DNA from 2 places in the Neobacillus phoenicis genome. Region 1 is predicted to be linked to the other one. Evidence: a T-box and tRNA genes for the amino acid it is inferred to sense, from the RefSeq annotation. Region 1 holds a T-box; the other holds one or more tRNA genes.

The links. The T-box of region 1 lies ahead of leuS (leucine--tRNA ligase). A T-box ahead of a tRNA ligase gene usually reads a tRNA of that ligase, here a tRNA-Leu.
Region 2: it has a tRNA-Leu gene. The T-box ahead of leuS (leucine--tRNA ligase) is inferred to sense a tRNA for this amino acid. The anticodon was not compared.

The regions. Positions count from the first base shown of each region.
Region 1 covers NZ_CP154847.1:1,776,814-1,784,226, reverse strand. The annotation lists gene AA0X95_RS09190 (FAD:protein FMN transferase) at 1-861, shown strand, start outside; gene AA0X95_RS09185 (ferric reductase-like transmembrane domain-containing protein) at 866-1,393, shown strand; gene AA0X95_RS09180 (rhodanese-like domain-containing protein) at 1,440-1,745, opposite strand; gene leuS (leucine--tRNA ligase) at 1,816-4,236, opposite strand; T-box leader at 4,282-4,502, opposite strand; gene AA0X95_RS09170 (MDR family MFS transporter) at 4,668-5,861, opposite strand; gene AA0X95_RS09165 (ammonia-forming cytochrome c nitrite reductase subunit c552) at 6,121-7,413, opposite strand, start outside.
Region 2 covers NZ_CP154847.1:3,161,132-3,168,544, forward strand. The annotation lists gene AA0X95_RS16400 (sigma-54 interaction domain-containing protein) at 1-94, opposite strand, end outside; gene AA0X95_RS16405 (hypothetical protein) at 381-809, shown strand; gene AA0X95_RS16410 (nuclease-related domain-containing protein) at 845-1,714, shown strand; gene AA0X95_RS16415 (Bcr/CflA family multidrug efflux MFS transporter) at 1,773-3,002, opposite strand; gene AA0X95_RS16420 (hydrolase) at 3,170-3,526, opposite strand; RNA gene ffs (signal recognition particle sRNA small type) at 3,641-3,726, opposite strand; gene AA0X95_RS16430 (HAD family hydrolase) at 3,981-4,778, shown strand; RNA gene ffs (signal recognition particle sRNA small type) at 4,900-4,985, opposite strand; tRNA gene AA0X95_RS16440 (tRNA-Leu) at 4,985-5,066, opposite strand; tRNA gene AA0X95_RS16445 (tRNA-Ser) at 5,079-5,169, opposite strand; gene AA0X95_RS16450 (GNAT family N-acetyltransferase) at 5,280-5,831, opposite strand; gene AA0X95_RS16455 (DsbA family oxidoreductase) at 5,964-6,617, opposite strand; gene AA0X95_RS16460 (hypothetical protein) at 6,767-6,940, opposite strand; gene AA0X95_RS16465 (hypothetical protein) at 6,968-7,396, opposite strand.

The DNA.
Region 1 (7,413 bases):
TTCAACTCTATGAGTACGATTGTTCAAATTTCTATCAATCATGAACTGTTTGCAAATGATATGATGCCCATCTATAAACTATTTGAATTAATAGAGTCGACTTGTAGCCGGTTTCGTGAAGATAGTGAACTGTGTCGGTTAAATCAGCAGGTAGGAAATGAAGTCACGATTTCTAGTGAAATGTTGTCCATTCTTACCGATGCCCTTCGTTTTTATAAGGAAACAAAGGGAATCTTTAATCCTTGTGTATTAACGTCACTAGAGGACAATGGTTATGCTAGATCGATTGAATATATTAAGGGACAGGTAGTCGTACCAATCCCTTCAACTGTTGTAACTATGCCTCAATCACCATTTACTCTTAACAAAGAGCAGCAGACAGTCACACTTCATGCCAAAATTGATTTAGGTGGAATTGCCAAAGGCTGGGTCATCGATCGTGCCACTGAACTCTTGGAAAAGATGGGCTACGGTTTTATTAATGTAGGCGGAGATATTCGAATTTTTGGAGAATTACCTCGTACATTAAACATAGGAATTGAGAGTCCTTTTGATGAAAAACAAATGATTTCCTCTATTCAAATGACCAGCGGTGCGGTAGCAACCTCCACCTCTATGAAAAGAAAGTGGATTGCCAATGGCGAGTGGAAGCATCACCTAATTGATACAAGAACGGGGGAGCCATCTGAGAGTAAGATTTTATCTGCGACTATTTCCGCTCCAACCGCTGTAGAAGCTGATGTATGGGCAAAAACCGTCCTCCTTTTAGGAGAAGAGCAAGGGAAAGAGTGGATTAAAGAAAAAGGCACGCAAGCAGTTTTAATTAATAGGAAAAATGAAATTTGGAAAGGAGGAAATTAGTCATATGGAAATGTTTGAGTGGTATATGATTCGAGCTACTGGAACGGTGTCTTATTTGCTACTTTACCTATCAGTCCTTCTCGGCCTGTATTCTCAGGTTCAAAAAAAGAGAAAACAAAAAGTTACCGTTTCCTTGTTTTTACATGAAGCGCTTTCCAATTGGGCACTAAATCTTGTCTTAGGCCATGTTGGTTTTTTGCTCATTGACTCATATTTTTCCTTTCAATGGGTTGAAGTGTTAACACCTTTTAATACAGACTATAAGCCCCTGCAAATGGCAATGGGGACAGTGTCATTGTATTTTTTAATCATGACGATCGTCATCTCAAAAGCACGAAAAAAGATTGGCTATCAAAAATGGCGCAAATTACACGCCTTGAATCCGATTCTCTATATTTTAGTGACGCTGCATGGACTATTCATCGGTACAGACTTCCAAGGGGTTGTCCTTTTAGTCATCAATATACTTCCAGCCTTGCTAATAGGTAGCTTGCTTTTTAGAGATAAGCCGACTCTTGAAGCAACTCATTGAGACAAAAAACCGATTCTCCAAAAGGACGAATCGGTTTTTTTGTTTATTACTTTGTTTCACCTGACCAATTAAGCATTCCGCCAATCATGTTGCGGACTTTGTAGCCCTGTTCCTGCAAATAATAGCAGACATTCCCACTTCGGGCACTAGAGCGGCAGATAAAAATATATTCTTTATCCTTGTTAAAGTAATCAAGATTTGCAGGAATATCGCCCATACGAATATGCTTTGCACCTGGAATCATTCCTCCTGCTACTTCCTCATCTTCTCTTACATCTACAATTTCAAGCTTTTCCCCCGCTTCAAGCTTCTTTTGTAACTCTTCAGGTGTAATAATTTGAATTTCTTCCATGTCATCCATCCCCTTTTTAAGAGTAAAGAGGCTTACCCCGTTCGCTTTGGAGGCAGCCTCTTCATTTCATTTAGTTTGCTACAATGTTTACAAGTTTACCCGGAACAGTAATCACCTTGCGTATGGTTTTTCCTTCGATTTGCTCTTTCACTCTTTCATCATCCATCGCAATTCCTTCCAACGCTTCCTTACTAGCATCCGTTGGTACCATAAGCTTTGTTTTTACCTTACCATTTACCTGGATTACAATCTCCACTTCGTTATCTACTAACTTCGCTTCATCATAGGCTGGCCATGCCTCATACGAAATGGTTCCGCCGCTATGACCAAGCTTTTCCCAAAGTTCTTCTGCGATATGTGGAGCAACAGGTGATAGCATTTTAACAAAGCCCTCCATATAATCCTTTGGAAGCACAGTTGCTTTGTAGGCTTCATTGATGAATACCATCATTTGAGAAATAGCAGTATTGAAACGTAAGCCCTCGTAATCCTCAGTTACTTTTTTCACGGTCTGATGATACACTTTTTCCAAATTAGATGCTTCTTCATTTGGCTGAACTTTTGGATTTAACACTCCATTTTCTTCTACCATCAAACGCCAAATCCGGTCAAGGAAACGACGTGATCCGTCTAAACCATTTGTTGACCATGCAATAGATGCATCAAGTGGTCCCATAAACATTTCATATAAGCGAAGTGTATCTGCACCATGGCTGCTTACAATATCATCCGGATTCACAACATTTCCTTTTGATTTACTCATTTTTTCATTGTTTTCGCCTAAAATCATTCCTTGGTTAAATAGCTTTTGGAATGGTTCTTTTGTTGGTACGACTCCGATATCATACAAGAACTTATGCCAGAAGCGCGCATAAAGTAAGTGAAGTACGGCATGCTCGGCACCACCAATATAGATATCAACAGGAAGCCAGTGGTTTAACTTCTCTTGGGAAGCTAGAGTCTGATCATTTTTAGGATCAATATATCGTAAGTAATACCAGCAGCTGCCTGCCCATTGTGGCATGGTATTCGTTTCGCGGCGGCCTTTTTTACCTGTTTCTGGGTCAACTACATTTACCCAATCATCAATATTGGCTAATGGGGATTCTCCTGTACCAGATGGTTTGATATCTGTTGTTTTTGGTAATGTCAATGGAAGCTGATCTTCCGGAACAGCAGACATTGTGCCATCTTCCCAGTGGATAATTGGAATTGGCTCACCCCAATAACGCTGACGGCTGAACAACCAATCGCGTAAACGGAAGGTTACTTTCTTTGTTCCGATTTCTTTTTCTTCTAACCAAGCAATCATTTTTGAAATGGCTTCTTCTTTGTTTAAACCATTTAAGAATTCAGAATTGATATGTTCACCGTCACCAGTATATGCTTCTTTCTCCACATCTCCGCCTGCTACTACTGCTTTAATTGGTAAATTGAACTCCTTCGCGAATTCAAAATCACGCTCGTCATGTGCAGGGACTGCCATGATCGCACCTGTTCCGTAGCTTACTAATACATAATCGGCGATCCAGATTGGCATTTTCTCACCATTCGCTGGGTTGATGGCATAGGCACCAGTGAATACACCCGTTTTTTCCTTTGCAAGGTCTGTACGCTCAAGGTCACTCTTCGTTTTCACCTTATCTAAGTATGCCTCCACTGCCGCACGCTGTTCTGCTGTTGTAATTGTATCAACAAAAGAATGCTCTGGAGCCAGAACTGCATAGGTTGCACCAAATAATGTATCTGGTCGAGTGGTGAATACAGTAATCGTTTCATCGTGTCCGTCAATTTGGAAGTTTACTTCAGCACCTTCTGAACGTCCGATCCAGTTGCGTTGCATTTCTTTTAAGCTTTCAGGCCAATCAAGTTCTTCAAGATCTTCTAATAAGCGATCACCGTAAGCAGTGATTTTTAGCATCCACTGCTTCATTGGACGGCGCTCAACTGGATGGCCGCCACGCTCACTCTTACCATCGATGACTTCTTCATTAGCCAAGACAGTTCCAAGTGCAGGGCACCAGTTTACGGCTACTTCATCTATATATGCTAAGCCTTTTTCGTAAAGCTTTAAGAAGATCCACTGTGTCCACTTGTAGTATTCAGGATCTGTCGTATTTACTTCACGGTCCCAATCATAGGAGAAACCTAATGCTTTGATTTGTCTGCGGAAGGTATCGATATTTTTTGTCGTAAACTCGGCTGGATCGTTCCCCGTATCCAACGCGTATTGTTCTGCCGGAAGACCGAAGGCATCCCAGCCCATTGGGTGAAGGACATTATAGCCTTGCATACGCTTTAAGCGTGAAAGAATATCGGTTGCTGTGTAACCTTCAGGGTGTCCTACGTGTAGGCCAGCACCTGATGGATATGGAAACATGTCTAACGCATAAAATTTGCGTTTATCATATTCTTCACTTGTTTTGAATGTTTTTTCTGCTTCCCATTTGTTTTGCCATTTCTTTTCGATTTGTTGATGATCGAAACTCATTGTTAGCTCCTCCTAGTAAAAAATAAAAAAATCCCCTCATCCCAAAAAAGGGACGAGAGGATTGTATGTATCTTCCCGCGGTACCACCCACATTAGTGCTTATGCACTCACTTCATTCATCCTTAACGCGGAATACGGCAAACATTACTGTTCCTTCATGTTTGCAACTCAAAGGCGAGTTCATGATGTACCCGATTGACTTTCACCAGCCGTCAACTCTCTTCGTACGGGTATGGACCACTACTACTCCTAGTCACTGTCTTTTCAATATGAAGTATCACGGTTATTGTATTAAATTTATCATAAGTATGCAAGTAAACATAGCCTAATTTCAGAATTGACCAAATCACAAAGCTTTAAACCTCAATAAAAACAAAAGACAAAGGAAAATTGGGCCTTTGTCTTACTGTCCGTGTCGGATGGACAAATCCCTACATTTGTCCACGGATGGTGCCTGACACCATTTTTGTTTTTAAAGTGCGGTCATAGATTAAAGTAGTTACGATTGCGATGATGAATAGTCCTATAAGGACAATAAATAGGGCTGAGATATCGTAGATGTCTACGATTATCCCCCCAAGCAGAGGGCCGATCATCCTTCCGCCAGTAGCGGTGCTGTTGACGATTCCCTGATAGAAGCCTTCGCGTCCTTTAGGTGCAAGGTTAAAGGCAACGGTTGGTACAGCAGGCCAGATAAACATTTCTCCGATTGTTAAGATAATCATCGCAACTAAAAGTCCAGAAAAAGCATTTGCCTTTCCTGCAACAATAAACGAAACGATAAAAATACCAATCCCGATCAGCATTTGAAGCTTCAGTGAGGATGAAAGTCGCTTCAATACCCCATTTAAGAGTGGCTGCCCTAAAACGATAATGGCACCATTTATTGTCCATAACAAGCTATATTGGCTTAACGAAATGTTGATTTCCTGTGTATAAGAAGAAATCGTTGTTGACCACTGAACGTATGCAACCCAACAAAGTAAATACCCTAAACACAGGATTAACAATGCTTGCAAATTATTTCTGTTTTTTACAACTGGTCCATCTGTATCACTTGTTATTGGCTTAGCTGAAGCCGTAGCGATTCCTTTATAGCCAAACACAGCAATGAGAAGAAAAATGATATACATGATAGTATTAGCAAGGAAGATTAGTTGGAAGGAATAATCTGCCACAATCCCTCCAAGCGCAGCTCCAACAGCTACACCCAGATTTTGCGCCACATATATGGCGTTAAAGGCTTTGCGTCCACCTTCCACCCACACAGTTCCCGCCATAGCATACATCGCTGGAAATACCACCCCAGAACCAAAGCCGATGATGGTTAAAAACACAATGTATGCTGGCCAGCCATGCCAAAACGTCAGGCCAATCAGCGCTGCGAGCGTAATACCAATTCCCAAAATAATAGATTTATAGCCGCCTATTTTATCGAATAGACTGCCGCCATACAGATTTCCGATGACACTGGCTGCTGAGTTCAGCATCAATACAACACCAGCAACGGATAAGGATTTACCTAAATGATCGTGAATATAGATTGTATTTAAAGGCCATAAAAAAGAAGAGCCTGTTACATTCACTGCCATCCCGATGATTAAGAGCCATAAGGCACGTGGCATGAAAAAAACGCTCCTTTACAATTAGCTATTTCAATTCCCAAAGAAATATATTATTCCTTTTTCAATTTATGCGCAATCATTTTTTATATCCAGTTGGTTCCTGGATAACTTCAATTGACACTCCACAATTAATTTGACAAAATAAACGCAAGAAAACACTGTTTCTGAAGGAGAAACAGTGTTTTCTACAACGTTTCCTAAGGCTCTTTCCATTCTTATTCCTTCTTGGCGGGACGAATAAGATGTTTAATGGAGGAGTCTATTTTTTTACAGGCGGTACAACAGGGGCTTGGGCAGGAAAATAACGGTTTATCGCCTTATCTTTTTTCTTCTCATTAACCTTTTCATCTAGGACGGCTTTTTTCACTTTTTCAATTTCCATATCCAACTCATCCATGTTCACGCCTTTTTTTACCAGTTCTTCAGTAGCTAAGCGAATGGCTTTATTAGACTGTTCAATAGAGATTCGTAATGAATCCATGGATCCTTGTGGATTATGGAAGCCTGCAGAGTTTTCAGCTGCAATAATATCCCAGTACCACTGTCCCTTGCGCACAAATTCCTGTGCTTGTTTAATTTTCTCTTGGCTCACACCAGAAGTAATCATTTTGTTTACATAATAGTGAGAGGTGGTTGAAACGTCCTGCGCTTCGTGTAATGCACTGACATTTGCCTCTTGAATTTCAAGGACTCGATCTTTTAATTTGTCTAAATCACGGTCTCCGTGGCACTGGCCGCAAGAGGTTTGCATTGTTTTAAGTGGAGAAGTCCACCAGTGTGATGTGATCTTTCTTTTTCCATCGACACGTTCATACGGCATGTGGCAATCTGCACATGAGACATTAGCTTTGCCATGTGTACCGGATGAGTGCGTTTCATATTCAGGATGTTGTGCTTTTAACATAGGAGTACCTGAAATATTACTTACCCAGTCCTTCTCAAAACCGTTTTCTTTTGCAATGGTATTATAGTATTCATACATTTCTTCAGGCTTAAAGCCTTTTGTCCAAGGGAAGGTTACTTCACTATTCTTGGAGGCAAAGTAGTACTCCACATGACATTGTCCACATACATAACTGCGCATATCATTTTTCGTTGGTTTTGATACATCTACTCCCTTAGCTTCTAAAGCTTTATAAAAACTAGGACGTGTCACTCGCAAGTCCATCGTTTTTGGGTCATGGCAATCAGAGCAGCCAATTGGAGAGTGGCCCATCGCTTCACCCTTTGGCCAAATATCCTTGTTAAAATTGGCCCCCCAATAGCTATCGCCCATTTCCTCAATCATTTTTGGAACGGCCGTTGATTTACATGTATAACAAGAACCTACAGATTTATCAGTAATTCGTTTAACATTACGAATATCTTCTAATGCATACGTATGCCCACGCTCTTCGTTATACTCGGTTGCGAATCCATAACCATTAAACAAAATCGGTAGCAATGGCTCTTTATCCTCATCATACTTGCTGCGTTTAACAGAGCCCCCGTATGTTGTATCTTCCATCTTTTCATTTTTCTTATAACTGTTGTATTGAAGCGGAAATAAGTC
Region 2 (7,413 bases), 1.4 Mb from region 1:
CTTCACTCACCTTCAAAATAATCCCATTAGTATCGGTGACTAAAATATCGTCCTGTAATGAATGAAGAATGGCTTCACTTTCATTCCAAACTATTTTTTCATCACTCAGAAATACCCCTCCCTTCTAGAAGACTAACAATTTAAAAATTATTCATTAATGAATAATAAAAGAGTAAAACTTCTTAATAATTCAGTTATATCAGATGATTGATAATTTTTATACAGTTTAGAATAATTTATTCATTTTTGATTGACCGAATCTCTATCATCATAGCGATAGCGATAGGAATAAAGTCTAAAGGAAAATAGATGGATTTACTTTCCACTTTTATTTCTTAAAAATAAAGAGTAGAAGATTTTGAAAGGTAGCGATCAATAAGATGCTTTATATAAGAGATATTGAGAAAATAATTAAAAATACTTTACATGAGCACACATTAAATATTGATTATGAAATTAACAATAAATTACTTGCACCTATGAGCTATAATGTATCGACTAATACTATTAAGTTTAACTATTTACAAATTAATGGATACATAGCTAATATTAACTTTAAAATTAAGGAGACAGATGAAGACTGTGTTAAAATTATCCTCTATCGTCAGCTCGGTTATTATTTAGTATTTAAGAACAACAAACATGATTTAAGGATTTTAAAGTATTTCGAGGAGGAAGTAAAAGCACGGATTCTAGCTAAAATAGAAATGACTGGTTGGGAATATGGTCGAACCTTGGTACCTGAGAAACTAGTAAATTCCTATGATAAAGTCCGTGAAATAGATAAAATGCTACTAAAAAACTATTAAACAAATATATTATCTGATATACAAGGAGAAAATAAATGACCTGGTTAATTATTTCCACTTTACTAGCCGCATCTGTCGCTTGGTTAGCTTATAAAGTTAAAAAGGAAAAGGCTAAACAAAAAGAAATGAGAAACAACCATTTCCAAGAGTTAACAGCTTTTAAAGAATTGCAAAAAGCTTCCATGGAAACGGCAGCAGCAAACTTTGATAAGAAGGTTATGCTTTTGTCCGAATCATACCAACGTGAAATAGAAAAACTGATGATCGAAAATGAAGATATACGGAAAAATTATAGAAATCAAGGGGAAATCATAACTCATCAGATACTCGAAAATTTCAAATCAGATTTAATTCGAAAAAAAATCATTCCACCTGATGAAATGATTATAATGCCGAATATCTTTATTCCTGAGATAAACGGTAATTCTCGGCAGATCGATCACCTTGTACTTTTATCAACTGGTATATATGTATTAGAAACAAAACACTGGAAAGGCCACATATTATTGGGATTAAACAGAATGGGCAGCCACAGGTTTTCTTTTTTAGCAGAGTTAGTAGACAGTGAAAAAGAGGAAACGCTTATATTCGATAAGGATGCGTCGGGAGCATTAACTGTAAAGACATATGAAAATCCAATTAGCCAGGTTCAGGAGACAGCCGTCATCCTATCAAATTATTTACAAAGTCAAGATATTACAACATGGATAAACTCCTTGGTATTCTTTAATTACGATGAAAAAGAGCTACATGATTGGTCGGATAACAGCACCGTAAACCGGTTTACGAATAAAGAGCAGTTACAGCAGTTTTTTATAAACGAGCTTACATCCAAAAATAGAATATATGGAGCTTTTCAGCTAAACAATATAAAGCATCTTATCGAAAGCGCTAATTATATTTAAGTTTGCTAAGGTAACTCATAATAAGAAGAAAAAACGCTAAACTCAAATAAGATTGAGTTTAGCGTTTTGGGATTATGTTATTAGTAGCTTGTATCCGTATCGAAGCTTTACGAACTAAGCTGAAATAGGATAGGAATGCGAGAAAACTAGCGCAAAACATGATGGCACCCATTGGAATGCCTGTATTCGCCCCTGCTATTCCCACAAGCGGAGCTGTAATGGAGCCGAGTACAAATGGCATTACTCCTAATAAGGCAGAGGCACTACCGGCGATATGTCCTTGTGATTCAATGGCTAAAGCAAAAGACGTGGTCCCAATAATACTGATGGACGATACAAAAAAGAAAATCGGGATCGCGACGGCGAAAAGCGGTGCTTTTAAAAGCAGAGCAATGAGTAACCATGCACCCGCTACATTAGAGATAACTAATCCAATCTTTAAGAATGTCTTCTCCTGAACAAAATCTGCCAAACGCCCAACCATCTGACTTCCAATAATTAAAGCAATTCCATTTACTCCAAATAAAAAACTAAATTGTTGAGGTGTGACTCCGTAAATATTTTGATAGACAAACGGAATCCCAGATACATAGGCAAAAATTCCTGCAACAGTAAAACCTTGCGCTAGAGCGTATCCCAAGAACGTTCGGTCTTTGAATAAAGAGCCAAAGTTCTTCAGAATTTGCGATAAATTGCTTGGAACACGATTTTCTACGGGCAGCGTTTCTTCTAATTTTAATAAAACAATACATAGCAACACCGCACCTAAACATGCCAAAGCAACAAAAACCCCATGCCAATTTGTAAAAGCAAGGATACCCCCACCAGCAATCGGTGCAACAATTGGTCCTAGGTTACCTACTAATACCATCATCGTAAAAAACTTGGTCAGTTCCCTTCCGCTAAAAAGATCTCTGACAATCGCTCTTGAGATCACAAGTCCACCTGCTGCAGCAAAACCCTGGACTAGACGGGATCCGATAAGGAAATAGATATTAGGCGCAATCGCACATGTCAGAGAAGCCAGTAAATACAAGATGATAAAGAAGATCAAAGGTTTTCGACGGCCTTTCACATCACTTAGGGGACCAATGATCAATTGCCCCAAACCCAGACCTAATAAACATGAAGTTAAACTAATTTGTACTAACGAAGCTGTGGTGTGATAATCTTTTACAATCGTTGGAAAGGATGGCAAATACGTATCAATTGTAAAAGGTCCTAATAGTCCTAGTGATCCTAGGAGTAACGCCAGCTGTATTCGTTTCTTTCCACTCGGTTTATTCAAATTCCATCGCCTTTCTAAAAAAATTATTTTTTTAATTCGGAAAATTATTTCGAAACGCTAAATAAAAATAATGTTCATTATAACCCATTCTTACCCCATCGTAAACAATTATGATTTACTCCTTTTGCTCATTAAAAAAGCACCCAAAAAATGAGCGCTTCAGTTCATCAAAACTCCCGGTACTCCAATATGGCCTGTTCATTTTCTAATTCACTATCCAAAATTTTCATTTCACGAATATGTGCACGAGTTTTTTCATCACCTAAATAATATAGTAAAGAATAGATTACCATCATGCGCAGGTCATATTCTTTATTTTCAGGCTGATGATGATATTCAAGAAAAGGAATATGTGCCCGAACATAACTTTCCCAATCTGTTTCATCTGTTTTGTCGAATAGCCTTTCAAGGACAGCAATTTGACTTTCGGTTGCGCTAATCTTAAAATCCCATTCCCCTCCATTAGGTTCACCAAAAATCTCGTGAGATTGTATGTTTATATAATAGCTGTGTTTTTCATCCATATGATCATCTCCTATCCTTTTTTCCATGTATACCACAACTTTTCGAGTCTAAAACGGTAAAGAAAAAACGCTAACCTCATATAAGAATGAGATTAGCGCTGGTCGCTTTCGCACTATGTAATAGCCCACACAATTTCACTAGTTATGGCTGCTGCATTCCTGCCCTGACCAGTTTCCTAGTATCCTTGTTGGACTATGATGCGGGTGAAGGGAGCCGAATCCCCACGCCCGAATGCGCCAGATCCTAAGTCTGGTACGTCTGCCAATTCCGCCACACCAGCATGATAATTATGGCTTATTTAACCACTGCCCCTAAATTTTTAATAATATATTTATCTTGCAAAGAACGGTCCCTTGCTCCTGAATAAACTTTATTTAATCTGTACACTGAATTTACAAGACTTTAATATTCAGATGATATGATTGGTTTATCACCGAATGAGGAGGCAGTTAAATGAATGTGCGTGCAATATTTATTGATATGGATGGTACCCTACTAAACGCCTCAAACAATATTTCCCGCCGAAATATGGAAGCCATTAATAGGCTCATTAATCAGGGAGTCCAGGTTTTTCTAGCTACTGGCCGACACTATGAAGTAACCGCTCCCTATCATAAAGAAATTGGATTACGAACGCCAATGGTCTGTTTGAATGGTGCTGCTATTCACGATGCAGAGACAGGAAGAGCTCTGCAAATGAAAACCGTTCGACTAAACGAAGAACGATTCCACCTTCTGACCGCTGAAATTCCTTGTAATGTAATTATCCATACAGTAAATGGGATTTATTGTAAGGAAACAAATGAAGAAATCGATTATTGGACAAATGTTGGGCAAATTCCGCCACAGTATATTGGAGATTTAAGACAGGCAAATTATAAAGATGTCCTTAAATATAGTGTTCGAACAGGTGCACCCAGTCCTGAATTATCCGCTTTGTTTAAAACGGAAGCAGAAGTCATCAATTGGAATGACGGGTTTGAGTTGGTTGCTCCTCATGTTTCCAAATGGTCTGCTATAAAAAGCTTACTTCGCACATTTCGATTTAGTCCAAATGAAGTCGTAACCATTGGAGACGGACCCAATGATATAGAGATGCTTCGTCATGTCGGTACTGGTGTGGCAATGGGGAACGCAAGCGAAGAGGTTAAAGCAGTAGCAGATTTTGTAACAGGACATCACGAAAATGATGGATTAGCTGAATTTATAGAACGTTATCTTCTTAAATCATATGAATCCTATGTGATTTAAAGTTATTTAAAATCATTTTTTATCATCAATAGCTGAAAGTATTTTAAAAATTAGGATACCTAATATAAAAACGCTAAACTCTCAAAGAAAAATTGAGTTTAGCGTTTTTTGATTTCTGTTCTATGTAATAGCCCACACAATTTCACTAGTTATGGCTGCTGCATTCCTGCCCTGACCAGTTTCCTAGTGTCTTTGTTGGACTATGATGCGGGTGAAGGGAGTCGAACCCCCACGCCCGAAGGCGCCAGATCCTAAGTCTGGTGCGTCTGCCAATTCCGCCACACCCGCAAATTCATATTATGGCAGAGAAGAAGGGATTTGAACCCTCGCGCCGGTTACCCGACCTACACCCTTAGCAGGGGCGCCTCTTCAGCCTCTTGAGTACTTCTCTGTATGAAGAACTACTTCAAAAAGTTCCGTTAAGAACTTATAAACTTACTATAACATCCACACCAATTGGAAGCTACCTGTAAATTTTGGTAGACAAAAGTCCTAAGTGTTCTATCTCTTTTTCTGAAAAGATGCTTTATGGAACTTTCCAATATGCTTAAACAAATCCTCACCAGTAAAGTCCTTGTGCTTAGACTTGATGTGAGAATACATTGCCTGATAAGGTTCTGGCACCCAAATATACTGATGAATATAATCAGTCAAGGTAAAACCGCAATGCTGCCAAAAATGAATTCTTTTAAGGTTTTCAGGTGTTTTTTCTGCTTCTACCTCAATAATTAATGCATCAAATTGATCTTTACCAAGAGACCATTCATGAATATAGTTCACCATTTTCTTCCCTAACCCTTGGTTTTGAAAATCTGGGTGAACAGCAAAATAATCAATTAATAAGGCATCCATTTCATTCAATTTACCGATAAGGGCCATCGCTACGCTTCGGTCTTCCATATAGCCAACATGCAAATAGCAAATTCCTTTTTGAAACATATTCCGAATGATGTCCTCTGGCTTTGCTCCCTTGTCCTTAAAAGCCTGTTTATAGATGAAGCCTGCATCGGCCCAAACCTCTTCATTCCATTGATCATACGTTTTAAAATTCAAACCAATTTACCTGGAGCATTGGCACAAACATGCTACCAGGTTTACCCCCTTTTCATTTTGTTATTATTATTTACTGATTAGTAAAAAACAACCTGAATTGAATCAGGTTGTTTTTTGTAGTAAAGAAACGCATTACTTTTTAGGAATTTCGCAACCATTTTCATCGCAAACGATCCCATCTTCATTGTTTAACACAACGATTTCATCCTCTTGGATGACTTTTCTCAATGCCTGAACAAATGTCTCAGTTGGTTGAGCGCCGGTTAGCGCATACTTCTTATTAATAAGGAAGAATGGGACACTTGTGATACGGTATTGCTGCGCTGTTTGCTCATCCACACGTACTTCGTCCGCCATCTCATCACTTGCCAGCATTTTTTCAACAGATTCCCTGTTCACCCCAACTTCTACCGCCAATTCAGTTAATGTTTCATGATCGCCAATATGCTTGGATTCCGTAAAATGCGCGTGTAAAATTCGTTCTGTCATCTCTTTCATTAAACCATGTTTTTTAGCGAACATCGTTAATCGGTGTGCATCGAAGGTATTCGTTAAAATGAGCGTATCCATATGATAATCTAGCCCAGCATCCTTTGCCATTTGTACCATTCTTTCGGTATTGGTTTTTGCTTGGGCGATACTCATCCCGTATTTTTTTGCTAACGCTTCGTAGATGTTTTCTTTTATGTCCCGACCAATTGTCGGATCTAATTCGAAGCAACGGTAAGTTACTTCAATCGGATGGTCAAACTGTTTAATGGCATCCTCCAGATGCCTTTTGCCAATATAGCAGAATGGTCAAGCATAATCTGTCCACATTTCAATATGCATGGTTTTCCCTCCCGTTTGTTTTTCTTGTATAGTATAAAGGAAACCATTATTTTTTACACAGAATATGATACATTGGTGAACTCAACACATTGTTTTTCCTAAGTTTAATCAAGCCAAAGGAAGCGTTCTTCTACTTCTTCATCAGTTAAACCAGCAATTTTCGCTATTTCCTCAATTTCTACTCCTTGTTCAAATAGTTTTTTAATCAAAAGTTCACGTTCCCATTTATCTTTTTCACTTCCACTAAATCCAAACTCTTTATAAAATGGTTTTTCCATTTTCTATCACCTCAATTTAGATTTTTTCTATATACAATCATATCCATATTTTTCGATATACTCCGCAAATGACAAATTAAAATCCTCAGGGACACTGCCTAATAATGTTTCAAATTCACCATTTTTATATGAAACTAGGTAACTATTCTCTGGGTCCACATCAAAGTTAGAAAATTTTTCTTTGAAATCCTTAAATTGTTCATCGGTCAATGGACTCATTAATCGGTTACTACTGAAGGTTCCATCCTTCCTCTTTAAAAAGAATTTACCATACCCCCTTCTTTTTTCTATTGCAAAATAAGAAGTGTTTTTTTCCGGATCATATTTTGCTTCGCGATCAACTTCACAACCACAGCATTGGCAAATGATATAGCCCGCACCAATCCTGTAATAATAATCCTCAACAGCAAATCTTCCACAATCAGGGCAAGCTACAGGACGATGAAAAGATGCCATCAACTATTCCTCCTCAT